DNA from 4 places in the Pseudoalteromonas sp. S3178 genome. Region 2 is predicted to be linked to each of the others. Evidence: predicted binding sites of a transcription regulator. Region 2 holds the regulator's gene; each other region holds the start of a gene.

What was found. Region 2 encodes sigma-54, which starts transcription at its own class of promoters, with help from an activator protein. Its sites were predicted from a motif close to GTTGGCACGNNNNTNGNNT; they were not measured.
Region 1: CWC11_RS07185 (DUF1328 domain-containing protein) is a predicted target of sigma-54. The motif match lies at 3,081-3,099, and genes of this name have one in related genera.
Region 3: dps (DNA starvation/stationary phase protection protein Dps) is a predicted target of sigma-54. The motif match lies at 1,765-1,783, and genes of this name have one in related genera.
Region 4: CWC11_RS14855 (EF-hand domain-containing protein) is a predicted target of sigma-54. The motif match lies at 4,677-4,695, and genes of this name have one in related genera.

What each region holds. Positions count from the first base shown of each region.
Region 1 covers NZ_PNCW01000025.1:69,203-77,194, forward strand. Annotated here, with positions in the region: gene CWC11_RS07170 (sodium ion-translocating decarboxylase subunit beta) at 1-561, opposite strand, end outside; gene oadA (sodium-extruding oxaloacetate decarboxylase subunit alpha) at 574-2,352, opposite strand; gene CWC11_RS07180 (OadG family protein) at 2,364-2,609, opposite strand; gene CWC11_RS07185 (DUF1328 domain-containing protein) at 3,139-3,312, shown strand; gene CWC11_RS07190 (hypothetical protein) at 3,369-3,560, shown strand; gene CWC11_RS07195 (YcxB family protein) at 3,691-4,158, shown strand; gene csrA (carbon storage regulator CsrA) at 4,209-4,400, opposite strand; gene CWC11_RS07205 (aspartate kinase) at 4,492-5,709, opposite strand; gene alaS (alanine--tRNA ligase) at 5,716-7,992, opposite strand, start outside.
Region 2 covers NZ_PNCW01000018.1:68,335-76,326, reverse strand. Annotated here, with positions in the region: gene mgtE (magnesium transporter) at 1-987, opposite strand, end outside; gene CWC11_RS04720 (HPr family phosphocarrier protein) at 1,104-1,376, opposite strand; gene rapZ (RNase adapter RapZ) at 1,419-2,264, opposite strand; gene CWC11_RS04710 (PTS sugar transporter subunit IIA) at 2,281-2,733, opposite strand; gene hpf (ribosome hibernation promoting factor) at 2,738-3,025, opposite strand; gene CWC11_RS04700 (RNA polymerase factor sigma-54) at 3,052-4,551, opposite strand; gene lptB (LPS export ABC transporter ATP-binding protein) at 4,621-5,346, opposite strand; gene lptA (lipopolysaccharide transport periplasmic protein LptA) at 5,343-5,888, opposite strand; gene lptC (LPS export ABC transporter periplasmic protein LptC) at 5,878-6,432, opposite strand; gene kdsC (3-deoxy-manno-octulosonate-8-phosphatase KdsC) at 6,429-6,980, opposite strand; gene CWC11_RS04675 (KpsF/GutQ family sugar-phosphate isomerase) at 6,981-7,952, opposite strand; gene CWC11_RS04670 (calcium/sodium antiporter) at 7,955-7,992, opposite strand, start outside.
Region 3 covers NZ_PNCW01000072.1:1,331-9,322, forward strand. Annotated here, with positions in the region: partial or broken gene CWC11_RS17745 (TonB-dependent receptor plug domain-containing protein) at 1-576, opposite strand, end outside; gene dps (DNA starvation/stationary phase protection protein Dps) at 1,185-1,700, opposite strand; gene CWC11_RS17755 (nucleoside-binding protein) at 2,066-2,845, shown strand; gene CWC11_RS17760 (DUF2189 domain-containing protein) at 2,943-3,722, opposite strand; gene CWC11_RS17765 (mechanosensitive ion channel family protein) at 3,980-4,813, shown strand; gene CWC11_RS17770 (catalase) at 5,055-7,127, shown strand; gene CWC11_RS17775 (GFA family protein) at 7,228-7,698, shown strand; gene CWC11_RS17780 (VOC family protein) at 7,799-7,992, shown strand, end outside.
Region 4 covers NZ_PNCW01000053.1:35,054-43,045, reverse strand. Annotated here, with positions in the region: gene CWC11_RS14890 (Crp/Fnr family transcriptional regulator) at 1-587, opposite strand, end outside; gene CWC11_RS14885 (YgjV family protein) at 867-1,103, shown strand; gene CWC11_RS14880 (amidohydrolase) at 1,155-2,825, opposite strand; gene CWC11_RS14875 (energy transducer TonB) at 2,988-3,446, shown strand; gene CWC11_RS14870 (EF-hand domain-containing protein) at 3,497-3,733, opposite strand; gene CWC11_RS14865 (EF-hand domain-containing protein) at 3,743-3,979, opposite strand; gene CWC11_RS14860 (EF-hand domain-containing protein) at 4,157-4,384, opposite strand; gene CWC11_RS14855 (EF-hand domain-containing protein) at 4,408-4,641, opposite strand; gene CWC11_RS14850 (sensor histidine kinase) at 4,955-6,412, shown strand; gene CWC11_RS14845 (hypothetical protein) at 6,414-6,956, shown strand; gene CWC11_RS14840 (sigma 54-interacting transcriptional regulator) at 6,959-7,992, shown strand, end outside.

The sequences.
Region 1 (7,992 bases), on a different contig from region 2:
ACGCATAATTGGCGGTTGAATAATTGGTACAAGTGCCATGTAAGAGTAAGCCGCTACAGCTATTGCGCCAAGTAAATCTGGTGCAAGCTTTGAGGCTAAAAATATTGCTGTAGGGCCATCGGCGCCACCAATAATGGCAATAGCTGAGGCATCTTGTAAGGTAAATTCAAAACCAGGCACATAGTTTAATAGTATTGCACCAAACAACGTTGCAAAAATACCAAACTGCGCAGCAGCACCAAGTAATAACATACGCGGATTAGCAATTAGCGCACTAAAGTCTGTTAATGCCCCTACGCCCATAAAGATTAATAACGGGAATATTCCCGTATCAATACCTACGTAATAAACGTAGTAAAGTAAACCACCGGGATCTGACAAACCCGCCACAGGAATATTAGTAAGTATTGCGCCAAAGCCAATAGGAAGTAGTAACAGTGGCTCAAAGTTTTTAGCAATTGCTAAAAACAATAATAAGCACCCTACTGCAATCATTATCAAACCAGGAAACGTAAAGTTAGCAATACCTGTAGCATGCCAAAGGTTTAAAAGTGCTTCCATTTAAACTCTCCCTTAAGCTAACGCTATAATTGCGTCGCCTGTTGTTACCGAGTCACCCTCAGAAACAAGCACTTCAGCTATAGTACCGGTATGCATTGCACGTACTTCGGTTTCCATTTTCATGGCTTCCATAATTACAACTACATCACCTTCGTTAACTACTTGGCCCGCTTTTACTTTTACTTTAAAAATATTACCGGCTAACGGTGCATTTAAAGTTTCGCCAGAAGCAACCGATGCAGACTGAGGTAAATGCTCAGAGTCTTTAAGGGTTACTTCTTTAAGCTCTCCGCCTTGCGCTACAACTACATCATAAACTTTACCGTCTACCTTAACGCTGTATTGCTCTGCTTTTACGCTATTTTTACCTGCTGGTTTTGCAGCCGGTTTATTCGCTTCATCGTCAGCACTTGGTACTGCTTCAAACGCATCTGGGTTATTACGGTTTTTAATAAACTTAAGGCCAACTTGTGGGAATAACGCATAAGTTAGTACATCGTCTATTTGATCATCACAAAGCGTTAAGCCTTGCTCTTTTGCCTCTTTAAGTAACTCAGCTTCAAGCGTTGCAAGCTCTGGCTGTATCTTATCAGCAGGACGACATGTAATAACTTCGCTACCATCAAGCACTCGCTCTTGTAGCTCTTTATTCATAGGTGCTGGCGTTAAACCGTATTCACCTTTTAGTACACCGGCAGTTTCTTTAGTAATTGTTTTATAACGCTCGCCAGTAAGTACGTTAAGTACAGCTTGTGTACCTACAATTTGTGATGTTGGTGTTACAAGTGGAATAAAGCCTAAGTCTTCACGTACACGTGGGATCTCAAGTAACACTTCATTTAGCTTATCGGCAGCGCCTTGCTCTTTAAGTTGGTTTTCCATATTAGTTAACATGCCACCAGGTACTTGAGCTAATAAGATTCGTCCATCAACTCCCTTAAGGCTACCTTCAAACGCAGCGTATTTTTTACGTACGTCCCTAAAGTAAGCCGCTATCTCTTCAAGCTGATTTAAATCAAGCTCGGTATCGCGAGCAGTTCCTTCAACAATCGCTACAATAGTTTCTGTTGCAGAGTGACCATAAGTCATACTCATAGAAGAAATAGCGGTATCAAGCATATCGATACCTGCATCAATTGCTTTTTGATACGTTGCAGTACTTAGCCCCGTAGTAGCATGACACTGCATAGCAATAGGAACAGACACAGTTTCTTTAAGTGCTTTTATAAGCTCTTCTGCATCGTATGGCTTTAATAAACCCGCCATATCTTTAATACAAATTGAGTGACAACCCATATCTTCAAGCTGTTTTGCAAGAGTTAACCACATATCAAGTGTATGAACAGGGCTTACTGTATACGAAATAGTACCTTGCGCATGCGCACCAACTTTAACAGCCGCCTTAATTGCAGTTTCTAGGTTACGTACGTCGTTCATTGCATCAAAAATGCGAAATACATCAACACCGTTTTTGTGTGCGCGCTCTACAAACTTTTCAACTACGTCATCAGCATAATGGCGGTAACCTAATAGGTTTTGGCCGCGTAATAGCATTTGCTGTTTAGTGTTTGGCATTGCCTTTTTAAGTGCACGAATACGCTCCCACGGATCTTCACCTAAATAACGAATACATGAATCAAATGTTGCGCCGCCCCACGATTCAATCGACCAATAACCTGCATCATCTAACTTGCTTGCAATAGGAAGCATGTCGTCTAAACGCATACGTGTTGCTAATAAAGACTGGTGAGCGTCGCGTAATACTAATTCTGTTAATTTTAATTTAGCCATGTGTGTGCCCCTTAGTTATTATTTGATTTGTACTGAGCAATGGCAGCACTAATAGCAGCGATGTGCTCACTAGGCACACCTTGAGATTTAAAAGACGGTGATTTAACCGATGTTGTCACTTCTGGTTCGCTAAAACGCGCAACCAAGTTAGACATAAGAACAACCGCACCAATTAATATCGACAAAAATACAAACACCCCAACCATACCGGTTAGCATTAAGCTACCTGCAGTTGTAAGTAGAGCACCTATATCCATTACTCTCCCCCTTAAAACCCACATCGAAATAAAAAATCGATTTATTTAAATAATTATTCACTGGATGATAACAAAACTAATAGCTTTGTCTACACCTTGTAAATTGGTAAAACCAATTAAAATAAAAATAACATATCACCCCCTTGGTTAACATAACTAAAACAGCCATAAACACCGCTACGTATAGATGATAAAAATAACGGTTATAGGCAAAGGTTATATCCATAACTTTAACAATCCATAAATACCATTAAAAATAGCGCGTTACAGGTATAGTAACCTTAAAGCCAATTGGTAAAATGTAAATTGGTCTTACCAAAAAAGCGTTAAACTTAGGTATCTATATATCTTGTTTACTAAAATTACATAGGTGTGAATAAGTTACATAACAAAGCGTAAAAATTACTAAGCCAATAGTCACCTATAATTATCAAAAAACAATTAAACAATTGATAAATAACAACAAAATAAACTGGCATGTAACTGGCATTAGTTATTCCGAACGATTTGATAAACCAAGGAGAAGACAATGTTACGCTGGACAATCACATTTTTAGTTATTGCTTTAATCGCTGCAGTGTTAGGTTTTGGTGGCATCGCAGGTGCCGCAGCTGGTATAGCAAAAATTATATTTTTTATCTTTTTAGTACTTTTAGTGATTTCATTAGTTTCAGGTGCGCTACGTGGTAAATCACCCAGGTAGATAAGGCATACGACTGACCAACACTAAATTAATTAATACTTACAAGGAATTACACTATGAACTCTACAACTTTAAAAGCAGCCTTAGTCGCAGTATTTGCAGGTTTTTTCATGATGGGTTGTGAAGACAACCACGCAGAAGAAGCAGGCGAGCGTATTGATGAAGCAGTAACTGACGTGCAAAACTCTGTTGAAGATGCATGTGAAAATGTAAAAGAAGGCGTTAACGCAGAAGAAACTAACTGTTAATTCTTCGCCTTTAGAAAAAAGCGGCTTACGAGCCGCTTTTTTGTGCCTGCAATAAAATCCTCACTTTAAAGCTGCTCATTTAGGGGCTTACTGTTAAAATGTCAAAAAATACGCTTTAAGTAAATACAATATGGCATTCACAACTACCTACACGCTTGATAAACCTTATTTTTACGAGTGCTTTGACGAGTCGCTTCCTTATAGTAAACGCGCCAAACCCAAGTATTTTTTACTAGTACTACTTATTGCGCTTGGTTTATTTGGTATTTATGGATTGGACGATCATTACCTAGGTACATTTATGATCATGTTAGCCGTGCTGGAATGCGTGGCATTTTACTACCGCCGACCTTGGTGGGTTACTAGGCAAATGTTTAGCAGAGCATCAGGCTCCGAGGTTACGCTCACTTTTGATGATGAAGGCATTAAATCGTCTAATCATTACAAAAGCTACCAACTAGCATGGCAAGATATAACTGAGGTAGTAAATACACCAAACGGTTTGTTAATTAAAAATAAAAGCGGTATGCAATACATCTCAAAACAAATACTAAGCCCTGAAACACTCGATTTTATAAACAAAAAAGCCACTCAGTGAGTGGCTTTTTAACTAGCTGAGTAAATTACTCAACTACGTATACGTGTTGATTAAGCATTGCCCGGATTAGGGTTCGACTTTTCAGCTTGTATGCGCATGTAAATCTCTTCACGATGCACAGATACGTCTTTAGGTGCATTAACACCAATTCGAACTTGATTTCCTTTAACACCTAGAACGGTAACTGTTACTTCGTCACCAATCATTAGGGTTTCACCTACTCTACGAGTTAGTATTAGCATTCTCTTGCTCCCATGTTCCAATAAAAATTATAAGATTCCGCTTAAACATATTAATGAAAAATCGATTGAAAAGTAAGTAAAAACTCCCAAACTACTCATTTTCCGTTAAAAATGTTTTATGTAATGCACGAACAGCCAACTCTAGGTACTTTTCATCTATTAAAACTGAAATTTTAATCTCTGACGTAGAGACTAAAACCACGTTAATATTTTCCTGCGCCAATGCATCAAAAAATAAACTAGCTACACCAGAATGCGATTTCATACCCATTCCAACAGCAGACACTTTAGCCACTGTGGTTAATCCGCTAATATTATCGGCGCTTAATTGAGCTTGTTGCTCAGTAATTAATTCAAGCGCTTGCAGATAGTCATTCGAGTGCACAGTAAAAGCATAGTCTATTTTTTCAAAGTTATGATTATCTTGATTAATCATATCTATTTCGACGCCATTATCGGCAAAAAGTTTCAAAATTTTTGCAAGGTATTGAGTGCCACTTGGCATACCTTGTACCTTAATTAAACATTCGTCGCGATTAAACGCAATACCCGAAACAACCTTACTTGGCATGTCGCTTTCCTCAAAGCTAATTAATGTGCCTTCATCAGGGTTAAAGCTTGAAAGCACCCTAAGCGGAACATTGTGTTTACCTGCCGCCTCTACAGAGCGAATATGCAATACTTTAGCGCCTAAACTAGCCATCTCTAGCATTTCAGCAAAGGTTACTTGGCTCATTCGACGTGCATTAGGTTCAACACGAGGATCTGTAGTATATACGCCATCAACGTCTGTATAGATCTGGCATTCATCGGCTTTTATTGCGCCGGCAATTTCTACTGCTGAGGTATCTGTGCCACCACGGCCAAGGGTTGTAATATTGCCCTCAACATCACGCCCCTGAAAACCCGCAATAATAGCAATGCGGTTATGCTCAAGCTCATGCTTTAAACGCGTAGCAGCAATGTCCTCAATTCGGGCTTTGCCAAACATGTTGTCGGTTTGAATATTAACTTGATCAGCAAGTAGGCTTACGGCCGAATGGCCACGCTTTATAATAGCCATAGCTAGAAGCGATACAGACACCTGCTCTCCGGTGCTAATTAATACATCTAGTTCACGGCTACTCGGGCGAGCATCAATTTGTTTGGCGAGATTAATTAAGCGGTTGGTTTCTCCCGACATAGCCGAGAGCACCACAACCACTTGATGACCTTGTTGCCTAGTTTTAACAACAAGGTCGGCGACCGCCTCTATTCGCTCTATTGAGCCAACTGAAGTGCCGCCATACTTTTGGACAATAAGTGCCACGTAATCTTAAACTTTCTCGGTTACCCAAGCTGTTACGCTATCAAGCGCTGTGTTTAAGTTTTCAGGCTGAGAACCACCCGCTTGAGCCATATCAGGACGACCGCCGCCTTTACCGCCGACTTGAGAAGCCATGTGGTTTACAAGCTCACCGGCTTTAACTTTACCTGTTAAGTCTTTAGTTACACCGGCAATTAGGCTTACTTTGTCGCCACTGGCAACACCAAGGGCAATAACACCTGAGCCAATCTTGTTTTTAAGGTCATCAACCATACCACGAAGCGCTTTAGACTCAGTACCTTCAACGTTTGCAACTAATAGCTTAACGCCATTAATTTCTACTATCGAATCAAGTAAAGACGCACCTGCAGCACTTGCTAGCTTGTCGTTAAGCTGAGCAATTTGCTTTTCAAGGCCTTTAGACTTTTCAAGTAACGCAGTTACTTTTTCAAGTACTGATGCGCTATCGCCTTTAACAAGCGCTGCAACATCGTTAAGCTGTTGCTCTTGCTCGCTTACATACGCTACGGCATCTGCGCCAGTTACTGCTTCTATACGGCGAACGCCTGCAGCAATACCGCTTTCAGATACAATTTTGAATAAACCAATATCGCCAGCTCGCTCAACGTGTGTACCACCACAAAGCTCAATTGAGTAATCACCAATTGTTACTACGCGTACTTCGTCGTCGTACTTTTCGCCAAACAGCGCCATAGCACCTTTAGCTTTAGCATCATCAATTGCCATAAGTTCAGTGTTAAGTGCAAAGTTACGACGAATTTCGTCATTAACTACACGCTCAATTTCACGCAGCTCATCTTTTGTAACAGCTTCAAAGTGAGAAAAGTCAAAACGTAAACGGTCAGCTTGAACTAGCGAGCCTTTTTGGCCTACATGTTCACCCAACAACTGACGAAGTGCTTCATGTAAAATATGCGTAGCTGTGTGGTTTTTCTTGATGCTATCACGGCGTGCGTCATCAATAGTGGCATCCACTTTATCGTTAACACCAATACGCCCTTGTACTGTACCGTGGTGCGCAAATGCATTACCAAGTTTAGTGGTGTTAGTAACATTAAACTCGCCACCAGCAACGCTAATAGTACCGGTATCGCCAGTTTGGCCGCCCGATTCTGCGTAAAACGGTGTGCGGTCTAGTATTACAATGCCTTCTTGGCCATCTTCTAATAACTGTACGGCTTCGCCACCGGCAAAAATTTCTACCACTGTTGCGCTGTAATGCGTGCTGTCGTAGCCTTTAAACTCAGTAAGCTTTTCTGATTTTAATTGCTCGTTGTAATCTGCACCAAATTTACCCGCTTGCTGCGCAGTTTTACGCTGTACAGCCATGCATTCTTCAAAGCCTTTATGATCAATCGTCATTTGGCGTTCGCGCGCAACATCGGCGGTTAAATCGGCAGGGAAACCATACGTGTCGTAAAGTTTAAATACTAAATCACCTGGGATCACATCGCCTTTAAGGTCACTTAAGCTTTCTTCTAAAATAGCTAAGCCACGTTCAAGTGTTTTACCAAACTGTTCTTCTTCAATGCGAAGTACTTTTTCAATAATTTCTTGTTGCTTAGCAAGCTCTGGGTACGCTTGACCCATTTGCTCAATAAGTGCAGCAACTAATTTAAAGAAAAACGCGCCTTGTGCGCCAAGCTTATTACCGTGGCGAACCGCACGACGAATAATACGACGTAGTACGTAACCACGGCCTTCGTTAGATGGCATAACACCGTCTGAGATTAAAAACGCACACGAACGAATATGATCCGCTACTACGCGAAGTGACTTATCGTCCATATCTTGCGCGTTAGTTACGCTTGCAGCTGCTGCAATTAAGCCTTGGAACAAATCGATTTCGTAGTTTGAATGCACGCCCTGCAAAATAGCAGAAATACGCTCAAGGCCCATTCCTGTATCAACAGATTGCTTAGGTAATGGCAGCATAGTACCGTCGCTTTGACGGTTGTACTGCATAAATACTAGGTTCCAAATTTCGATAAAACGGTCGCCGTCTTCCTCTGGAGTGCCCGGAGGACCACCCCAAATGTGCTCACCGTGATCGTAAAATATTTCAGAACACGGACCACACGGGCCTGTATCACCCATAGACCAAAAGTTGTCTGAGGTAGCAATACGAATAATGCGATCTTCACTTAAACCAATATCTTTTGACCAGTACTCAAATGCTTCTTCATCATCATGATAAATAGTAACAAGCAGTTTTTCTTGAGGTAATTTAACAACCTCAGTTAAAAACTCCCACGCAAACTTAAT
Region 2 (7,992 bases):
CATAGAAGGCACAATACCGTTTAGCACCGCCAAAATAGGCAATACATCTAAAGTACCTTCAAAAAAGCTTGCTACAAAGGCTGCTGCAAGAGCGGTTAATAAGTTTACACCTAACCAAACTGAGCGTTTTTTTGAGCTTTTTAAAACGGGTGCAAAGGTATCTTCTTCGTCATCAAGACCCGCTAAGCTCAAAAGGCTATGCTCAGCGTCTTCGCGTATTACATCAACAATGTCATCAATGGTTACACGGCCTAAAAGGTGTGCGTTATCATCAACTACCGGTGCAGATATCCAGTTATGACGCTCAAAAAGTTGTGCAACTTCACTTTCATCCATAGAGATTGGAATAGATTCACAATCTTCGTCCATTAAATCAAGAACGATTTTTTCTGGTGGGTTAGTTAGTAAGGTGCTGAGTGATAATGCACCTAAAAAACAGTTATGCTTATCAACTACATATAAGTCATCAGTGCCTTCAGGTAGCTCGCCTCTAAGTCTAATATAACGAAGCACTACATCCAGAGTAACATCAGGGCGAATGGTTACCGTATCGGTGTTCATTAACGCGCCAGCAGAGCGCTCTTGATATGATAGGGCTTGAGTTGCACGCTCTCTGTCTTGAATATCCATTGCGCTAACAACGTCTTTATAGACGGTGTCAGGCAGGCTTCGTAGTACTTCACCTAAATCATCATGCCCCATGTCTTCAGTAGCGGCGGCAATGTGTTCAGGCTCCATTTGAGCAATAATGCCCAAACGTACATCTTCAGAGAGCTCTTCAAGAACGTCACCTTGTACATCAGGGTCAACTAATTGCCAAAGTAAGCGACGGATTTTGTGAGGTGATGATTCTAGTAAAAGTGCGGTGTCACAAGGGGCTGTTTTTGCAAGCATGCGCCTAACTTGAACAAATTGACCACTATTGAGTGACTTGGTCACCTGTTTTAATTGTTGTAGTGGGTAATCTTGTTCAAAAGCTTCAGGCATTGGCGTCCTTTAAAATTTTTATATTACTTTAGGGGAGACGGTGAGTGTACAGACGCACTAACCTTATTTATAAGCTTAACCGGGTAAAATTTTTTATTACTAAAAGTTAAGCCTAATTATTCTTGTTCATTAAATCGTTGTGCTATTAGTTGCCCAACAGCATGTAAGGCTTGCTCAGAATCGGGGCCTTCACACACTACTTTAACTTCTTTACCTTGGCTGCTTTCTAGTAGCATTAATGCAAGTACGCTATCGCCAGCTGCTTCTTTATCATCTTGAAATAGTGTAATGGTGGCATCAAACTGTACGGCTAATTGCGCAAGTACAGTGGCAGCTCTAGCGTGTAAGCCAAGTTTGTTTTTTATTAAAAAAGTGTCTTCACAATGCATAAGTTACTCTATGTAAGCTGAACAGGTGATTATTCGGCTGTATTATTTTTCTTGTTCGCGGTGTCTAATTTTTACGTTAGGGTGTGTCATCGCAAAGCTCTCACCAATTGTTTGTGCTAAATACACCGAACGGTGTTGCCCGCCCGTACAGCCAATGGCAATCGTTAAGTAACTACGATTATTACGCTCTAGGTGTGGTAGCCATGTTTGTACAAATGTTTGAATTTGCCAAGTGAATTTTTGTACTATGCTGTGACTCGCTAAGTAATCTTTAACAGGTTGGTCTAAACCATTTAAAGGCTTAAGCTCTGGCTCCCAATGCGGATTTGGCAAAAATCGAGCATCAAATACGTAGTCAGCTTCTTTAGGAATACCGTGTTTAAAGCCAAACGATTCAAAGGTTACAATAAGTTGCTTATCTTTTTTACCGAGAATTTTTTCACGAATAGACTCAGCTAACTGATGAACACTTAAGTCGGTTGTATCGAGCATGAAATCTGCGCGGGTTACTAATACATCTAGCAGTTGTTTTTCTTTTTTTATCGCTAAATCAAGTGGTAACGAGTCAATAGAAAGCGGGTGTAATCGGCGTGTTTCAGAAAAACGTTTGATCAGAGTTTGGTCGTCACTATCTAAATAAAATAAAGTGGGATTTGCAAAGCCCGGGAGGTATTCAAGAATATCGTTAAACTCATCTTGCTCTTTTGGGATGTTACGCACATCGATACTAACAGCTATTTTATCGTAGGTATCCGATACGCTTCGCACTAAAGAAGGCAGTAGGTTTACTGGAATGTTATCTACGCAATAATAACCTAAATCTTCTACAACGCGTAAAGCAACCGACTTCCCAGAACCAGATCGGCCACTTATGATAATTAACTCCATTTATCACCCTTTTAAACTACGATTGATTAACAATAACTTGGTAAAGCTCAGCATCGGATTTTGCACAGCGTAACTGTTTACAAAATTCTTTGTCATTTAGTTTATCAGCTATGGTTGCGAGAGTCTTTAGGTGCTGTTGGTTATCACCATCTGGTACGATGAGTGCAACAAATATATCAACAGGGCGGTTATCAATCGCATCAAAATTTATGGCTGTCTCGCTTACAAGCACTATTGCTAATGGCTCTTCTGCGCCACTCATTCTTCCATGAGGAATTGCAATACCACGGCCTATGCCTGTGCTACCAAGCTTCTCTCTATTCATTAGAGCACACAAAATATCTTGCTGTGAAAGATAAGGAAGCTTTTCATGAGCGAGTTCGCTAATAAACTCTAAAATTCTTTTTTTGCTATTAAAAAGGACCGCAGCTTTGCTGCAGTCCTGGCATATAAGTGAGCTTAATTTCATCATATTAGTGTCGAGCAAGCTTCTCTTTGTGTTTAATAACTTGACGATCGAGCTTGTCAATCAACGAGTCTATGGCAGCATACATGTCTTGATGTTCGGTAGATGCAAATAATTCTGCACCACTTACATGGATTGTAGCTTCAGCTTTTTGGTTAAGTTTTTCTACATCGAGAATGACATGAACATTGTTTATATGATCAGAATGCCTTTCTAGCTTTGCAAATTTATTATTTACGTAGTCTCTTAATGAATCAGTAACATCTACATGACGACCAGTTAAGTTTAGTTGCATAAGCGTTTTCCTCTTTGTTTTGCGTCTTATATCAAACTCTTTCGTTGATTAGACGGTGGAATAGCCAGAGATTCGCGGTATTTTGCGATTGTGCGTCTAGCTACTTTAATTCCTTGCTCAGCCAATATATCCGCAATTTTACTATCACTCAATGGTTTTGCTGAGTTTTCTGCGGCAATCAGTTTTTTAATCAAAGCACGTATTGCTGTAGATGAACACTCACCACCATTTTCGGTGCTTACGTGGCTTGAGAAAAAGTATTTAAGCTCAAATATACCACGTGGCGTGTGCATATACTTTTGAGTAGTTACACGCGAAATAGTCGACTCGTGCATTTCTACCATTTCTGCAACATCGTTTAAAACCATAGGTTTCATGGCTTCTGGACCGTGTTCAAAAAAGCCCTGTTGTTGCTTAACAATACAATTAGTTACTTTTAGTAGTGTGTCGTTTCTACTCTCTAGGCTCTTTATAAACCATTTAGCTTCTTGCAAATGAGAGCGAATAAATTGACTGTCACCACTAGATTTAACTGTTCGTGACATAGCTGCATATTGGCTATTAACACGTATCTTAGGCATGCTATCTGGGTTTAGCTCAACTACCCAACGGCCTTTTATTTTTTTAACTGATACATCGGGGATCACATACTCTGATTCTTCCCTTACAATAGTATCTGCTGGCTTAGGGTTTAGAGTGTGAATTAACGTCATTACTTCTTTAAGCTCGTCTTCTTTGAGCTTAGTTTTCTTCATTAATGTACGATAGTCGCGAGCCGCTAATAGATCAATATGATCGGTTAAAATCATCTTTGTTTCATTGATAAAAGGCGTATCTTTATCAAACTGATTTAGCTGAATACACAAGCACTCTTGTAAGCTACGAGCTGCTATACCCACCGGATCAAACAACTGAATACGTTTTAAAACGGCTTCTATTTCATCAAGTTCAACTTCGCCCTCGTCGTCGTTCTCTTGATTAAAGCTTTCTAAAATATCTTCACAGCTTAGCGTTAATATACCTGAGTCATCGACTGCTTCAACAATCGCTATTGCAATTGCTTCATCAGTAGGGCTAAACGGCGTGAGCTGTAATTGCCACATTAAATACTCGTGAAGAGTTTCGGTTGAAGCACCTTGGTAAATAGACTCATCTTCTGGCATAGGGCCTGATGATGAAGCAGGAGCTGCGCTCATGTACTCATCCCAGCTTACATCCATAGCCATTTCGTCACTTACTGTGTCTTTAGTAAGTGCTTCACCACTGTCTTGCTCGTACTCGCTTGGTTTTTCATCGGCATTAGCACTTACGGTTAATTCATCGTTATCTGCTTTTTGCTCGTTTTTGCCAGCTGATTCTTCCGTGTAATCTTGTTCATCTACTTCTAGAAGCGGATTGCTATCAAGCGCTTCTTGTATTTCTTGCTGGAGATCCAATGTACTGAGTTGCAACAAACGAATTGCTTGTTGCAGTTGTGGAGTCATTGTAAGTTGCTGGCCCATGCGCAGCTGTAATGATTGCCTCATGTATCTCTAACAATCCTTTTATGTTGTTATAATTAATACTAGCAGATGCTTAAAGACATGGCGTAAATGTTACAGCCTAAATTGCTCGCCTAAATAAACATCGCGTACCGTTTTATCATTTAATACGTGCTCTGGTGTACCAGAAGCGATTAACTCTCCATGAGAAACAATGTAGGCTTTTTCACAAACATCAAGGGTTTCTCTTACGTTATGATCGGTAATTAATACACCAATCCCACGATTTTTAAGATGTTCTATTATTTTCTTTATATCTAACACCGATATAGGGTCTACACCTGCAAAGGGTTCGTCGAGCAATATAAATTTAGGATTAGCAGCTAGTGCGCGTGCAATTTCTACGCGGCGTCGCTCACCACCCGATAAAGCCATACCTTGGCTGTCTCGAATATGTTGAATACTAAATTCATCTAACAAGTTGTTAAGCGTATCTTCTCTTGCTTTTTTGTTAAGCTCTTTACGCGTTTCTAAAATAGCCATTAAATTTTGATAAACGGTAAGTTTTCTAAAAATTGATGACTCTTGTGGTAAGTAGCCTATGCCTAATCTAGCACGACTATGCATAGGTAAAAGAGTAATATCGTTCTCATCAATAGAAATTTTGCCTTTATCACTCGGTACAAGGCCCACTATCATATAAAACGTAGTAGTTTTACCTGCGCCGTTAGGCCCAAGCAATCCAACAATACTGCCAGCTTTAACTTCTAGGCCAACATTTTTTACTACTTCACGGCCTTTATAGCTTTTTGCTAATAGCTCTGCTTTTAATGTACTCATGGCTGGCCTTTGTCACTTTTTTTTACTTTTTTAGGCTCAACTGGCACTAAAATAGTGTGAACGCGATCGGTAGAGTTTTCATCTTTTTCGGCGCTAATTAATTGCTGTTGCATGTCGTACGTAATACTTTTTGCATTGATTTTTTGACCCGCTTGAGCGACTTCAGCATCGCCAACAAGCGTTAAAAATCGCTTAGCAACATCGTAACGTACTTCGTTTGCACTGGCGCTCATTACTGTGCCGTCAGCTTGTTTTTCTTCAAAATAAGCTGGGCTACCTGTTGCTATTAATAATTGCTTGTTATCACCTAAATCATCGCGTTTGTGTACTTCTAATCTGTCAGCTGTAATACGACGATTACCGTGAATAATCTCTACGTTTTTTTCAAAAATCCCTACATTAGCTTTTAACTGGCCTTCTTGTTTGTCGGCGCTAATTGAAATTTGATTGGCAGCAGGAGAAGCTTCTTGTTCTGCCGCATAGCCATTAAAAGCAAGTAAAAGAGTTGGAATTATAAGTATTTTAGAAATTTTATTGGTCATAGTATATGGTTCGCGTATGGTTAATTAGTTTAATCACTTCAGTTTTTAAGTCGGCTTCAAGGCCTTTACCGGTGATTTTTAAATTGGGTCCAGTGATGACAACAGGTTGCTCCGAGCGCATTGTTAATAGTTCTATATCGACCTGAATATTATCAGCGTTGATTTTGTCTATCATGGCGTTATCGGTTAAGTTTTTGGCAACTACATTACCTTCTAATATTAACTGTTTGTCTTCGTATAATGTTGCTTCGTCAGCGTTTATTTGCCACGTTTGCTTTTCGTTATATAAGGTAAATATAGGCTTTTCAAAAAATGTAAAACCTAGCTGCTGGTATAGCTCCATTTTAGCCGCTGTTACTTTGTGGCTAATTTTACCTTGTTCATCATAAGCTGTTTGCTTCAGTTCTATGGCTATGTAATCAGGCTTAGCAATCACTTCAGGTTCTGCCTGAGGAGCTGTATTTGTTTGGGTAAAATAAGGGTACCAAAGCCAAACCATACAGCTAATGAATAAAATGCTAAGTATTATGCGCGCCGCATTCATGAACTCGTGCCTTGTGTGGTAAGTGCCTTACCATTTTCAAGCATGAGTAAATCGGTAAGCTCTCTTACTGCCCCAAAACCACCTGGCATTTGGGTAACGTAGTGCGATAAGCGTTTAATAAGTGGGTGAGCATCGTTTACAGCAACGGCAAAACCAACTTGCTCCATTACTGGCATATCGGGGCCATCGTCGCCAATATAGGCAATTTGGTCATCGCTTAGGTTGAGCTTGTTTTTTAGCTCTTGATAAGCAATTAGCTTGTCTTCTTGACCTTGATAAATATGTTGCACTGTTAAACTGCTCATACGGGTTTGCACTATTTGAGAGTGACGCCCAGTAATAACGGCTACTTCAAAGCCACTATTTATTAATGCTTTTATGCCAAAGCCATCTTTGGTGTTAAACGCTTTTAGCTCTTCGCCTTGGTTGCCAAGGTAAATTCGCCCATCAGAAAAAACACCATCAATATCGCATATAAGTAGCTTTACTTTTTTAGCGCGCGCTTTTGCATCAGCACTTAGCGGTTGATAGAGATCTTCAAATTGCATTTATAACACTCCTGCTTTTAATAGGTCTTGCATGTTTAGTGCGCCAATTGGTTGGTTTTTTTCGTTAACCACAATTAACCCATTTATACGTTTGTTTTCCATTATATTGAGCGCTTCAGCTGCAAGTATATCTTGGGTAGCTGTTGTACATGACTTAGTCATTACCACACTGATTAAAGTGGTGTGAATATCAATACGTTGCTCTAAAATACGGCGTAAATCGCCATCGGTAAATAATCCCGCGAGCTCTTTGTTGTCATTAACTATCGCGGTCATGCCTAATCCCTTGGCTGACATTTCAATTAATGCATCTTTTATAGTTTGCGAAATATTAATAATAGGTGTGTTTGCACCGCTGTGCATTACGTCTTTTAGCGTTAGTAGTAAACGCTTACCTAGGCTGCCTCCTGGGTGCGATAGAGCAAAGTCATCTGCGGTAAAACCTCTAGCCTCTAGAAGTGCTACAGCCATAGCATCTCCCATAGCTAAAGTGGCTGTGGTACTTGCTGTTGGCGCAAGACCTAATGAGCAGGCTTCTTTTTCTACTTTTATGCACACATGTACATTAGCAAGTGTTGCCATGGTTGATTGCATATTACCCGTCATGGCTATCATTTTTGCACCAAGTCTTTTTAATACTGGGATGATATTTAAAACTTCGCTGGTTTCCCCAGAGTTTGAAATAAGCATAACCACATCATTTTTTGTGATCATGCCTAAGTCGCCATGGCTCGCTTCACCTGGGTGAACAAAAAAGGCTGGGCTACCCGTACTTGCAAGTGTGGCGGCTATTTTATTACCTATATGGCCTGATTTTCCCATGCCAATGACAATAATGCGGCCCTGGCAGTCGTACATTAATTGACATGCATGATGAAAGTTTTCATCAACATATTGAGAAATATCACTCAATGCTTGGCGTTCTATATCAAGAACGCGAAGGCCTTGTTCAATAAAGTTTAACTGCGCCATGTTTACCCTATTTGACTGAAAATATAACCTTGGTAGCCTA
Region 3 (7,992 bases), on a different contig from region 2:
ATCAATCGAAATAGCACCTGTTAGTTTATCTAACTCTAATGGGCGAACTGTTTTTAAGCTAACGGTTCCGCCTAGCGCACCTTCAATCATGTCTGCGGTAGGTGATTTAACAACTTCTACGGTTTTTAAGAAACTTGAAGGGTAATCTTGTAGGCTAATACCATCACGCGAGTCACCAATGGTAGAGCGGCCATTTAATTCAACGCGGTTTTGCGGTAAGCCACGAATCGATACACTGTCACCCACACCAAAATCGGTATTAATAGATACACCTGTAATACGTTGAAGTGCTTCAGCAATATTATTATCAGGCAGTTTACCAATATCCTCTGCAACAACAGCATCTACAATACGTCCGTCAGTACGCTTAAGCATTGCAGCCGCTTTCATACTGCCTAACATACCTTTTACTTCAATAACTTCTATATCATCAGTTGGTATATCTGAAGTTGTCGGCGCTTCCTGTGCTGAAATAGTAGAAGACGCCATTAATAAAAGGGCAGCAGCGCTGAGTGTTGTTGAGCTACTTTTTTGGTGTTTATTAATTAGCGATGAAGTAATTTGATTGAGTTTCATGTATCTCTCCCGTTGGGGTACGACTTGCGTCATTGTGTGTGTTGCAATATGGTTTGGTTAACCAATTTTGTTGTGTTTGATCTGTTTGTGTCATACAGATTGTGTGGTTGAAATTAGTACAATTTAAATTTTATTACAACCTTTGTTTACCAAAATTTCATAAAATGTATTACAAATTATTATTAAATTTACTTAAAGTTAATTTGTTCAATGAGTTATGATTGATGGAATGTTTAAATAATATTTAATATAAATTGGAAAATAACCATTACCAGAGCCATTTTATATATGATTTGTAATATTTAATGAGGTATTTATGACTAACTTAAATTTTTTATGTAGGTATTTAGTGTGTTAATTATGTGCCTAAATTGGCTATTACTATTCTTAATAGATTAAGTAAACCTAAAATTGTTACGATTAAATAACTAGGTTGAAATTACTGGTTTTTATTTACGTTAATTATTTGGTAATACCAATTTTCTATTGTGTTTAATTTATATTTATATTATGGATATGTGGTGGGGTGTTGTACAAAATGGTAAATGAGCTTATTTTTTGCAAAAAAAAGCCCCGCACAAATGCAGGGCTTGTATAGATTAAAAATTTTAGCTTTGCAGTTGGCCTGTAGCTGATTCAATATGAGCACGTACAAACCATTGAAATTGCTCTAAGTCAGCTAATTGGCTAGTAATCATATCTTCAGAAACAGGATCTAGCTCTGAAAGCGTTTCGATTGCTTTACGGTGATCGCCATTAATACCGTTGTACACTTTATCAAGTGCACCTAAATGCTCGGTTACTAAACCTTTACCAACAGAATATTCATTCCATGAGCGACGGTCTACTATCGATTGCGGCGTTCCAACGGGTATACCGCCAAGGGTCGCAATTCTCTCCGCGATTGTATCTGTCATTTCGCGTACAGCTTCAACTTGTGGGTCTAACATTTCGTGTACGCCAATAAAGTTAGGTCCAACTACATTCCAGTGAATATGTTTTAAAGTAAGCTGTAAATCAATAAGCGCAACCATACGGTTGTCGAGTGTGGCAATTGTATTTTGCGCTGCATCGTTATCCATTCCGGGTGCTGTAAATTCGGCTACTTTATTTGTATTACTCATAATGTCTCCTGTTATGTGATTTATTGTTTATAAATCTAATTACAAACATGACTTGGTATTAATAAAGCAATACATATGCCGAATTTTTTAATTTATATAACAGGCTGTTTTATATGGATATAATTTAAATTTAAGTTTTTATTAGACTTTAAATAAAATGTGCTTATGAATTATCTGCAGCTCCTTTGTAAATTATGCACACTGCTAATTAGCCCCGCAAATATAAAGCAGAACTAAGTAGATCCTAATATTTGTATTGGTTACTTTTTTTAATCTAATCTCTTTTTATTATTTACCTACTTTAGTTAGTGAATACTCACTGGTATACTCCTGCCGCATTTTAATTGGGGTTCTGTTAATAATTTATGAATTTTTTAAAAACACTGTTTACAACATTTATACTGCTTTTGTCGCACTCAGCATTGGCAGAAAACTGGAGTGTTACACAGCTCCATACAAATTTTGGTGATGCTTTAAACCCATTTACTGGGGAGTCGTCATTTACACGCACATACACCATAGAGCATGCATCTGAGCATGACTTAGGTGATAACTACTTATTTATCGACTTTTTAAACGACAGCCTTACCGATGGTTTTCAAGATACGGGTATTTATGGCGAGTGGTACACAACACTTAGCCTATCTAAAGCTCTTAATACTTCATTAAGGTATGGTCCAATAAAAGATACAGGTTTAGTGTTTGGTATTAATGCAGGCGAAGAAGGCTTAATGAAATACACGCCTGGCGTAAAACTAAGTTGGGATGCCCCTGGGTTTGATTTTTTAACCACTACTTTTGCTGGATACATCGATGCTAACGGCGGTATACAAAAAGATCAGCTAGCTAAGCAAGATAACAGTATTTTTGTAGATCTTGCATGGGGCGCACCTTTTTTGTTAGGTAGCCAAGCATTTTATTTTACTGGCCACGTTGAATATATTTCAGGGCGTGATGACGAGCAAGGCAGCAAAGTAAACGAATGGCTACTCGCGCAGCCCGCAGTGCATTGGGATGTTGGTCAAAACTTTAATTTAGAGGCCAAGCAATTAATGGTTGGGGTTGAATGGCGTTATTGGTACAACAAGTTAGGTACTGATGAAATAGAAAACCAACCATTTTTACATGCTATTTGGGTTTTTTAAGTAGTATGTTTTAAGCATTTTAAAACGAATAAAAAAATAGCGCCTTAGGCGCTATTTTTGTTTACTGTGGTTGTTAACTCATGTGGTTGGTATAGCTTTATTCGTATCCGCGAGGTTTTTTAGTTTTAATAACTGCGATATAGGCATGCCAGCTAGCGTAGCTAAGTAGCGGCATAATGATAATAAACCCCGTTGCCCCGGTAGCAAAACCAATGGCTACCAATAAAAATATACAGATTGACCACACTACCATGGCTGCAAAGTTAGTTTTTACTGCATTCATAGAGCTGATCACTGCTGTCATTATATCAACGCGTCGCTCCATCATAATTTGTGGGGCAAATGCCGAAAGCGAAAATACCGTTACTAGCAGTACTCCACCTATAATACTGCCTAGTGTTAAAAACGCCGATAGCTCTTCAAAGGTTGGGTTGGCGTGGCTTGGGTATAAAGCGTGTACTAATGCAGCTAAGCGCATCCAAGCAATCATTATTACCATAAGCAATATAGCAAAACCCCATTCACCTACAGGGTTTCTAAACATCGACTTAATAGAGTGGGCAAACGTTGGTTTGTGGCCTTTTTCAAGTTCCCACGCTACATCGTAAAGCCCTGCTGCAAATGCCGGACCTATTAAAGCAAAGGCAACTGTTGCCGGTAAAATAACGAGGTAGGTGCCTGTAAACACAGCTGAATAAACAATAGCAACAGGAATAAGCGTAAATATAACCCCGTAAATGAGGCTTAGTATGGGCGCGCGTGCCATGTCTTTAAATGCAAGCGCTAACCAATGAAAGGCGGCAAAAGTATCAACCTTATTACACTCAATACAGCGTGCAAATTCGGTATTTTTATTAATAGTATTTGTTGTTGGCATAACAATGTTCCTTAACAAGGTGTCTATTAAAGGTTTAGAACACATTGGCTTTATTTACAAATTGAACAATATATACGCAAAAACATTAGGCTTTTCTCACTTTATATTCACAAATGTGATTTTTAAGCTTTATTACTGCGTAAAAAGTAATGCGCTTAGCTTTAGGTCGTTGTAAAGTCGTATTTTGGTTAATAAAAGGTTAATATGTCGGCGTTATAATGTTTTAAAAATTTACAAACAGTTCAACAGGAAAAAAAATGGACGACATAATAAATAATCTTGATGTAAATCAGTACTTACCTGCGGCAATAGATTGGGCAACTAATATTTTGCTAGCAATTATTATTTTACTTTTAGGCTTATGGTTAGCAGGTAAAGTAAGAGGCATAATTATAGGTTTGTGCCACAAGTATACTCACTTAGACGATACACTATTTCGCTTTTTAGGCAGCATGGCTCGCTACATTATTTTAGCGTTTGTGTTTATTGCAGTGTTAAACCGTTTTGGTGTACAAACGGCTTCAATTATTGCGTTGTTAGGCGCTGCAGGTTTAGCAATTGGTTTAGCATTGCAAGGTGCTATGTCTAACTTAGCTGCAGGCGTAATGTTACTTATATTCAGACCTTATAAAGTGAATGATTTTATTGAAGCAGCAGGGCGCTTTGGTAAAGTAACTGAAGTAGATATGTTTACTACAATTTTGCAAACGTTCGATAATCAACAAGTTATTATTCCAAATAGCCAGATTTGGGGTGCGCAAATTATTAACCACTCACACCACCCAATTCGTGGTGTAGATATGCACTTTGGTGTGGCATACGATGAAAACACCGACGCAGTACGTAAAGTAATAGATAGTGTGTTAGACGCACACCCACATATTTTAAAAGACCCAGCACCATTTGTAGAAGTAGAAACCCTTAACAACAGCTCAGTAGACTTTTTAGTAAGGCCATTTTGTAAAGGTGAGCACTACTTTGAAATTTTATACACAGTGCCGGAGCTTATTAAAAAAGCCCTTGATGAAAACAATATAGAAATTCCATTCCCGCATCGTAAAGTTATTTTAGTTAACGAGAATAAAGATTAGCTAAATCTAGAACTACATAAATCTAAGAGCACTTTTACGTGCTCTTTTTTTTCTGAAAAAGTTACATACCTGTGTAACTTTTTCTTTTTTTAAACCCTCTAAATACTACTTTTTTGCCTGTGTGGGCCTTTTTTACTAGGTTGGATGGCTGGTCTTTATTTTGCATTTGCATAGTCGCTTTTAGTTTTAAAGCTCATAAAAACTATCGACCCATTAAATCAAATTGTATGAAGGACTAAACATGGCTGAATCATTTAAATACTCAGGTAATAAAGGGCATGGCGGCGAATTGCATCAAAAGGCATCGGATGAACACCCTACCATGACCACCGCGCAGGGCTGCCCTGTAAGCGACGATCAAAACTCATTACGTGCGGGCAAACGTGGCCCCGGATTATTAGAAGATCATATAATGCGCGAGAAGATCTTTCACTTTGATCATGAGCGCATTCCGGAGCGAGTAGTGCATGCTAGGGGTTATGGTGCGCACGGATATTTTGAAACTTACGACACGCTTGAAGATTTAACGTGTGCAGATATTTTTCAGCGAAAAGGTGAAAAAACGCCTGTGTTTACTCGCTTCTCTACGGTTGCTGGTAATAAAGGATCACCAGATTTAGCGCGTGATGTACGCGGTTTTGCGGTTAAGTTTTATACCCAAGAAGGAAACTGGGATTTAGTGGGTAACAATATACCAGTATTCTTTATTCAGGATGCAATGAAGTTTCCTGATTTAATTCATAGCGCTAAAGCCGAGCCTGATCGTGGTTTTCCGCAGGCGCAAACAGCACATGATAACTTTTGGGACTTTGTGAGCTTGTCACCTGAGTCAATGCACATGGTTATGTGGGCAATGTCTGATAGAGCTATTCCGCGCTCTTTACGCTTTATGGAAGGCTTTGGTGTTCATACCTTTAAATTTATTAATGCCAAAGGCGATGAAAAATTTGTTAAATTTCATTGGAAGCCAAAAGGCGGTATGCAATCGGTAGTATGGAACGAAGCACTTAAGCTTAACGGCGCCGATCCTGATTTTCATCGCAGAGATATGTGGGAATCTATTGGCAATGGCGACTTCCCTGAATGGGAGTTAGGTGTGCAAGTGTTTGATCAGCAGTTTGCTGATGAGTTTGAATTTGATGTTTTTGATGCCACTAAACTTATTCCTGAAGAGCAAGTGCCAGTTCAAATTGTTGGCCGCATGGTGCTTGACCGTGTTGTAGACAACTTTTTTGCAGAAACAGAACAAGTTGCCTTTTGTACTCAAAATATTGTACCAGGGCTCGACTTTACGCCCGACCCGTTACTGCAAGGTCGTAACTTTTCATATTTAGATACTCAAACTAAGCGTTTAGGTGGGCCTAACTTTACGCACATTCCGGTCAATGCTCCTAAATGCCCAATGCGTCATTTTCAGCAAGATGGCCACATGGCAATGCACAATCCAAAAGGGCGTGTAAATTACGAACCAAACTCGTGGAGCGGCGACGAAAATAACCCGCGCGAATGCCCTGTACATGGCTTTAAAAGCTCAAGCGAGCCTGAAGTAAGCGGCGGTGATAAACTACGTTATCGCTCAGAAACATTCAGCGATCACTACAGCCAAGCACGCCAATTTTATTTAAGCCAAACAGACGTTGAGCAAGCGCATATTCAATACGCGCTAGTGTTTGAGCTTTCTAAAGTTGAACATTTACCAATACGTGAGCGTGTAGTTTCGCACTTACTTAATATAGACGACACGTTAGCACAAGAGGTTGCCAAAGGCTTGCGCTTACAAGAAATGCCAGAGCCGGCAGAAGCAGCATTGCCAACTCGCGATGACTTACCTACTTCAGATGCACTTAGTATTTTAAAAAATGCGCCCAACACCTTTAAAGGCCGTAAGTTAGGTATTTTAGTAAGCGATGGCTTTGACGCTGATATTTTTGCTTCAGTTGTCAATGAACTTGAAGCCGAAGGTGCAAACTTTGAAATTATTGCAGCGCAAGTTGGCGGCGCATGTTGTAGTAAAGGTAAGCATATTGCAGCGGACCAAGTAATTAATGGTGGCCCTTCGGTACTGTACGATGCAGTAATGATACTGGCGACTCAAGAGGGCGCTGAAAAACTTGCTGGCATTCCTGAGGCCAAAGACTTTGTAAACGATGCATTTGCTCATATGAAATACATTGGCTATACGCAAGAGGCTGTGCCTTTATTTAAAGCGGCAGGCCTTGATGGAAAAGCAGATGATGGTTGGATAGATTTAGAGGCGCATTCAGCCGATAAGTTTATAAATACATTACGTAATTTAAGATACTGGAAACGTTAATAAGCCAATGATTAAAAAACCACAGCATGAATTGTTGTGGTTTTTTTAAGCTCACCTAGCTAAGGTATTAATTCAAGCCAGCAATAAAATTGGATTTATTATGAAGCTTAATGGCGCTTGCCAGTGTGGCGAAGTGAAATTTACGGTTAACTCAAAGCACCCTTATCCTTACAATTTATGTTACTGCTCTATTTGTCGTAAAACCGCTGGGAGCGGCGGATTTGTTATTAATTTAAGCGCAGAGTATAAAACGCTTGAAGTGCAAGGGCGTGAACACATCACTGTTTACCATGCAAAAATAGGCGATAAAGTCAGCCCAGCAGAGCGTCATTTTTGTAAGCATTGTAGCGTTAACTTGTGGTTATATGATGCACGTTGGCCAAAGCAAGTTCATCCCTTTGCTGGTGCAATAGATAGTGAGTTACCCATACCGCCAGAGCGCACTCATTTGATGCTTGGTAGTAAAGCAAATTGGGTAAATGCGCCCATTAATGAAGGTGATAAGCAATTTGAAGAGTACCCTGATGAAAGTATCGCTGCTTGGCATCAGCGTTTAAATCTCGAAAAGTAACGCAATTTTTTGTATGAGCTAAGCTTAAGTGTAGAGGCAATTAAACGCATATTTAGTTACTTAAAAATTAAAGAACACCGCGTAAGTAAAGGAGAACATTATGGCAGTTTCAGCAATCCCAAAAGGGTTTACTTCAATAACACCTTATTTAATTATTGATGGCGCTCAGCAAGCCATTTGCTTTTATTGCGATGCATTTGATGCACAACTTGTTATGCAAATGCCTTTACCTGAAGGTGGTATTGCACATGCTGAAATTATCATTGGTGACTCCCATATTATGATTTCAGATTC
Region 4 (7,992 bases), on a different contig from region 2:
CTTCTTTGCACGAGATCTTTTTCAACGAGTTCAGTCACAACGCGTCTGTAAGCTCGCTCAGTGGTTGCAAAGCGTTCGGCTTCGGCATTTACTGTGGGGTAAGCTCTTAGAAGCGTAGGGTTGTTGTTCTCGGCTCTTAATAAGCAATCCTTAGCTATGTTGTAGCTCAGAGGTAGTAATAACTTATCTAAATTGATTTTTTGGTTTTCCTGAAACTTAGCCGCAATAGTTTGTGCTGTGTATAAGCTAAGTTCTGGCTTTTCGAGTAGTAGTGCTCGCCAATGTCGTAATTCAATTAAGTTATAGGTTACGTCACTAAAACACGTAACAGTATAAATACACGGGTTATTGTTAAGCGCTTCTATTTCGCCTATCAACGTATTGTTGCAATCCAATTGACCTAACAGCAGGCGGCGTCCGTTGCCTACATCGTAACTAAACGACACAGTGCCACTGCGTACAAGCACAAGCTTGCTTAAAGGCTGATCTTGGTGGATCAGCACTTCTTTTTTTGATTGCTGATAACTACTACCCGCAAAGGTAAGAAGTTGTTCAACAAGGTAACTAGAAAAATGGTATTGAAACATCAATATGCTCTTCGGACAATTGTCCTATTTATTACACCCTAATGACGTTAACATTAAAGCTCTAAGAATTTACGCTAACTTGCAATTACATCTAGCCTTGCTAAATGTATTATTTTACCTTCATTTCCCGTGTAATGATTTAGGAAGTTGTTGGCAACCACCAGCAAACTTTTTTGGGTTTTTATGCAAGTTAGCTTTTTTATTTAACACTTTGCAATACTTATAAGTGCCATAAGTTAGCAGTAATGTAATGCTAACCTAAAGCCTAGGAGAGAACAATTGAGTTGGGAATATTTAGGTTATATTGCATCAGCTTTATTGGTTGCATCGTTAACAATGACCGATGTAGTTAAACTACGTTGGTATAACATGTTTGGCTGTATTGTTTTTACAGCTTATGGTGTGGCAATTGACGCCGTACCTGTTATTTTTACTAATGGCTTACTTGCGCTAGTAAACATGTATCATATTATTAAATTATATCGCCAGCCAAAAGTAGTTCAGGCAAAAAGCTAAACTATTCGGTGGTACTAAAAAGGGTTAACGTGAGTTAACCCTTTTTTGGTTTTATTTACCGCTTACCTCTTTTTCGTACTTAAGCTTACCGGCAATCCATGTTTGTAGTACATGAGTGTTATAAATTTCTTCAACGGGTACTTTAAAGTAGTCTTTGTCTATTAAAATAAAGTCAGCCCATTTACCTTTCTCTAAGCTGCCAACTTTAAACTCTTGATGCGCCGCATAAGCACCGCCTAGCGTGAATGCACGTAATGCATCTTCTCTATTAAGTACTTCACTTGCACGCCAGCCGTTTTCAGGCAATTTATTATGATCCATCCGTGTAATAGCTGAATATAGGCCATCAAATGGGTTTGCCAGTTCTACAGGATAATCAGACCCTGCAGCCACTACCGAACCTTGTTTTAAAAATGTTTGCCAAGCATAAGCACCGCTTAGTTGTTTGTCAGTTAAACGCTGCTCTGCCATGTGCATATCTGAAGTAGCATGAACAGGTTGCATAGATGGAATTATTTTCAATGCTTTGAAGCGAGGAATATCGTCAGGCTTTACAATTTGCGCGTGCTCTATTCGGTTTCGAAGAAGTATTCCGCCAGTTTTTTTAAATACATTTTGATAGGCATCAAGAACTACCTTATTTGCTTTATCACCAATAGCGTGCGTATTTGCGCTAAAGCCGCTTTTAAAGCTTTGAGTGAAAATAGACTCGAGCTTTTGCTGTGTTTCAAGCATTAAACCATGATGGCCTGCTCTGTCTGCATATTCTTCAATAAGGGCAGCGCCACGAGATCCTAGTGCGCCATCGGCATATACTTTAACACTGCGAATTTCCATAAAGTCATTTTTGTCATGGTAGCGGCCTGCTTTTAGCATTTCTTCTAAATCTGGACTTGCACCGCTTAACATAGCCACAATTCTAAGTGGTAAATTACCTAAGTCGCCACGTTCTTTGTAAACTTGCCATGTGGTTTTATCAATACCTGCATCGTGTGTTGAGGTAATGCCTAAGCTTAATAAGTGCTTGCCGGCTGCATCTAGTGAATTACTAATATCTTCTTTTGAAGGAGCTGGCATATGTTTTGTAATTAGCGCTTCGGCTTTATCAACAAATATGCCAGTAGGATTGCCAAACTCATCTTTTATTATTTCACCGCCTTCAGGCGCTTCGGTTGTGGCGGTTATGCCTGCAAGTTCAAGCGCTTTGCTATTTACCCAAATAGCGTGGCTGTCAACGCGTGAAAGTACAACAGGGCGGTCGTTAACTATTTTGTCTAAGTCTTTAGCGCTTGGAAAGCGGGTATCGCTCCAAAGCTCTTGGTTCCAGCCTCGGCCTACAATCCAGCCTTGTTTATCTTTAGCAAACTCTTTTAATTTTGAAGTAACGTCATCAACCGATTTTGCACCTCGTACATCTAATTGCGATAAGTTGTCGCCAAGGCCAATTACATGGCCGTGCGCGTCAATCAAACCAGGTAGCAAGGTGTTGCCATGTGCATCAATTAGTTTCGCATTAGGAAAGCTATTTTTAAGGGCATCTCCGCCTAGGTTTATTACCTTACCATTTTTAATAACAAGGGTAGAAAATTGCTGTACTTCACCTTTGTATAAAGGTGTGTAGCCGTTTGCGTTGTATATAATTTTGGTTTGAGCAATAGCGTGGCACGAACTAGCTAATATGGTTGCTAGTAGCAGTGGTTTTATCAATGTTTTGAGTTGCATAAGGTATTATTTTTTATTGTTTGTGCGTTAACACTAGCAAACCAAAATTTATAATACCAATGTGAGAGGTGAGTAATACCATATTATTTTTTGGTTGCGTATTAGGTAATTTATGTGAATACTACCTAGTATTAACGATTTATTAACGCATAAGGAGTTGCTATGAAAGCTCTATACTTTATATTTCCAATGACTGCCTTACTTAGTGCATGCAGTTCAACTACAGATTCTTCAGAAGATATATCTAAGCTTAATTATTTAGACTTATCTACTCCAGAATTACGTGATACAGAAAAAGAATACTGGCTAAACAAAAAAAGGGTAGAGCCAATCTATCCGGCTAAAGCCGCTAAAAAAGGCATTACAGGGTGTGTCGAGCTTGTGGCAGTCATTAATTCACAAGGTAAAGCGCAAGGTTATAAGGTCATTTCTTCATACCCAGAAGGTGTGTTTGATCAAAGCTCTCTTAAAGCTGTCAAGTTGTGGCGTTGGAAGGCAGCCCCTCAAAATACAAATAAGCAACCAGTACTAACAAATATTAGACTGGATTATTCACTCACGCCAAAACCGACAGGCGAAGAGTATCTAAAAAATTGTCCTGCTCGTAAGTTTTATTACTAACCATAATAAATTTCAGGCTAGGCAATAACCTAGCCATAACTTTTGAATTATTACTTACTTGCATATATGCCGTATTCGCTAAGTGAAAGTCGGCTGTCTTTGTCTTTATCATAGCTTGCAAAGCGTGACCATAAGGCGGGATCTATTGCGGTTTCTGCTCGAGATAAAAAGCCATTTTTGTTTCTATCTAATTTTTTAAATTGCTCTGCAATATTGTTGTTGGCTGCAAAGGTAGCTGCGCTAAAAATACTAAACGCGAAGAGCGCCATATAGCTTATGTTTTTCATACAAATCACTTAGTAGAGGTTATTAGTGAGATAATTTTTAAATTCGACTAACGAAATTTGGTTATCTTGGTTCTTGTCCCACATCACAAACGTGCTCAAAAGTTGCGGTTGAGGTTCAAGTTCATCTTGGGTTAGGTAGCCACTTTTATTGCTATCGAGATGATCAAAGCGTTGTTTTACATCAAGTGCAGCGGCATTAAAGCTAAAAAGCAAAAATAGGCTTGATACAAATGTAAGTATCTTCATGGTATTCCTTCCAAAAGATGTGTTTTAATTTGGCTACAGGAAAGAGAAAAAGCACTTGCCGTAATTTAATTCCCAACATTAAATCCGTTTACACACTCCCTCAGGGATTATGGCAAATGCTTTTAATTCTACTTTAACAGTAACTATCTTAAGTGAAACTTAACTAACTAAAGCAAGTTATGGCTTAAAACTTTCAAATTCTTTTTTTGAAACCTTTTCATCGCCATCTTCATCTAAATCAGCAAATTGTCTCATTACTTCTTTGTCTTGCTTTGCTTCAGCAAGTGTAATTTGTCCGTCCATGTCTTTATCTAAATGAGCAAATCGAACATGCATTGGCGACGCCAATACGGTTGCGCTAATGGCTAAAAACATTAACGAAAAAGCGGCTATAAGTTGTTTCATAATCACATTCCTTATTTAATGAGTTATTGAATGAACTTTTTGAATTCGTTTAGCGACAACTGACCATCTTGGTTGGTGTCGATTTGCGAAAAATTTTCGTGAAGCACTGCGTCTTCACCAGCTTCGGCTTCACTTAAAGTACCGTTGCTGTCTTTATCTAGTTCATTAAAAGTGGCTTGAACGTCCATTGCCAAGGCGCTTGCGCTTAAAAAGCCTAAAGCAGCTAATGATGAGATCACTAAAAGGCGGTTGTTCATAATTATTTCCTTATTAAATAAATTTAGATTAGCTATTACAAAAACAATGCCAACATTTATTTTTGTTAATAATCAAATGTTTATGTGTTTTTTGTTCTTGCGGTAAGAAATTTTTACAGAGCTTTGTGTGATTTTTGCAACACTTTTAACTGCATTGCTTTGTATGGCAACTATATCAATAGCTTACGTTGTTGCCATTTGGCAACAGTTAAGGCGTAATAGGGCTTGAACGTATTAAATATAATTACTGATTCAGCTAGGGTATAAGGTAAAAGCCTGATAATAGATACTAAAAAGCAAAGGACTAAACACAATGCCAGCAACTATGGCTAAAAAATACCATGCATTACTTAATTGGCGCCCTAACTTAATCGGTCAGTTTGTAATAAGTATGTTGTTATCTTTATTACCACTTTCGTTAGTGGTAATTGTGTTTTTAAATGCACTTAATAAACAACTCGCCGTTACTCAGCAAATAGTCAGTGACAATTATCACGTTACCAAATCATTCAATACTTTAAAGCAAGAGCTCAATAGTTTAGAGCGTGCGACTCGGCAAAACTGGGTTTTAAAAAGTGAATCTCTTGATGATCTAATTGTAGATAAATGGCAAACATCGCTGCAAAGTATTGATGAGTTAACCCAATTTAGCTCATCAGCCGATTACAACGCTAATTGGCAACGCTTAGCGCACATCTTACAAGCAGCTCATACTCAATTAGTAGAGGAAAAACAGCAGCAAGCAGATTTATTTTTACCTATTAGTGACTTAGTTGCAGAGCTGACCATATGGCTTCGCGACGTAAATGCAGAGCAAATAGAGAACAATCAAAATGAGCTTTCTTCATTGCAGTCTTCATTTATAAATTGGCTGGTGGCACTTATTCCGCTAACTCTAATTGTGGGCGGCGGTTTTTTATGGCGTATTAGTAAGCGCCTTAAAGGCTTAACTTCAGTAATCGATAAATTAGGACAAGGGCATTGGCAGCAAAAAATAGCCGTTCATGGCTCAGCAGAGTTAGTTGAGCTTGGTAATAAGCTGCAGTGGGTGCAAGAGCAGCTGCACGTACTTGAGCAGCAAAAAGACACTTTTTTACGCCATGTTACACACGAGCTAAAAACACCGCTTGCTTCAATGGTCGAAGGAACTGACCTTTTAAGTGATGAAATTGTAGGCCCTGTAACCGACGAGCAAAAAGCAGTACTTGAACTGATTAGTCAGTCAATGGTGCGTCTGCGAACCATGATTGATAGCCTACTTAGTTACAATGCAATTCGTACCAGCAAAGATAGTTTAAGTGAAGTAGAGTTTAGCTATTTAATTAACAAAATTAATAGTCATTTTGAACATCGTTTAAGTGCCCGAAATCAAACACTTCAGTGGCAAAATAACTTACCAAATAAACCGCTTGCTCTGCCTAGTGAATTAATAGAAATGATTTTAATACAGCTTATTTCAAATGGCTTAAAGTTTTCAGAGCAAGGGCAGCACGTAGCTATAGATTTAGCGCTTGAGCAAAGCCAGCTAAATATAAAAGTAATAGACCATGGCTGTGGTATTAAAGAGCAAGAAAAAACACAGATTTTCGGCGCATTTTACCAAGGTAAACATAATAAAGATGTTACGCTGCAAGGCAGTGGCTTAGGTTTAACCATAGTTAAAGAGTCGGTAGAGCAATTAAGGGGTAAATTAAGCGTTGAGCATAATGAACCTCATGGTTGCCAATTTTTAATAAAAATTCCCATAACAATAAATCAAGGAGTTAACTAGCATGCGCTCGCGTTTAATGGCTATTTTATGTGTGCTGAGCAGTACTATTATTTTATCTGGGTGTGAAACAAATAACGCACAACAACAAAGTGTGGTGTCCTCGCCTGCGCCAGTAGCTGATACAACAACAAAAAATAAAAGCACACTGCCTAGCCCAAAAGCACGCCCTAAAAGCGATCCGACCTATCCACCTGCAGAGCAAGTTATTGCTTGGCATGCTAATCAATGTGGCGGTTTTAAAGTTGCGCAGGTTAAGCAAACTTACTTAGGTGAGACAGAACTTAAACACTTTTTTAAATACATGTGCTTAAACGTAAATACTGATCCTAATGCGGTTATGAGTAAATTACTAAAGCTCGATTTAGCTTACTTTTGGCCTGACGATATAAAGCAATATTTATGGTTGCAAAAGCAGCAAGTAACAATGCAAATAAATGCCAAAAAAGAGCAACAAGCACTAAATGATAAAATGCAAGAAACCCTCTCGTCATTAGCAACTATAGAGCAGCAACTTTTATTGCGCGAAGATACCAAGGAGCAGTAATTATGGCCGAAAAAAAGCCGCAAGGCGCAAAAGTATTATTGGTTGATGACGACGCCAGCTTATTAAAATTACTGGCTATTCGTATCGAGTCTAAAGACTATGAAGTAACTACTTGCGAAAGTGGTATTACGGCACTGCAAATACTCAAAAGCCAAGTGTTTGATGCGGTAATAACCGACTTGCGTATGGATGAAATGGATGGCATGACACTACATCGCCAACTGCAAAGCCGCTACCCAGCATTGCCCGTTATTATGATGACAGCTCATGGATCTATTCCTGATGCGGTTGAAGCCACTAAACAAGGTATTTTTGCTTTTATAACAAAACCAGTAGATAAAGACGAGCTATTCGACAGCCTTGCAAAAGCCATAGAAATACATGGCGTTAACGCCGATGAAGTTATTCCAAAAAGTAATATTGTGACACGCAGCGGGGCTATGCTGCATTTGCTTGAGCAAGTAAAATTACTTGGGCCAACACAAGTTAATGTACTTATCTCTGGTGCAAGTGGTACAGGTAAAGAGCTACTTGCACAGGCGATTCACCAACACAGTCATGTAAGCGAAGGGCCATTTGTGGCTATTAACTGCGGCGCTGTACCAGGGGAGCTTTTAGAGTCTGAATTATTTGGCCATAAAAAAGGCTCATTTACAGGTGCTGTGAAAGATCACCAAGGTTTATTTCAACAAGCGCAGGGCGGCACGTTATTTTTAGATGAAATTGGTGATATGCCACTTAACTTACAAGTTAAGTTACTGCGAGTACTTCAAGAAAAAACCATTCGCCCGGTGGGTTTTCAAGAAGAAATTCCTATTGATGTGCGAATCGTGTCTGCAACTCATAAAAACTTACCGGATGCGATTTTAAATCAGCAATTTAGGGAAGATTTATATTATCGCTTAAATGTTGTTAACTTAAAACTACCGCCACTTCATGAGCGCCGTGAAGACATAAGCTTACTTGCACAGCATTTTAGCGCAAGTATTGCCAAACGTATGAATCAAAGCGAAAAACGTTTTGCAAGCGATGCCAT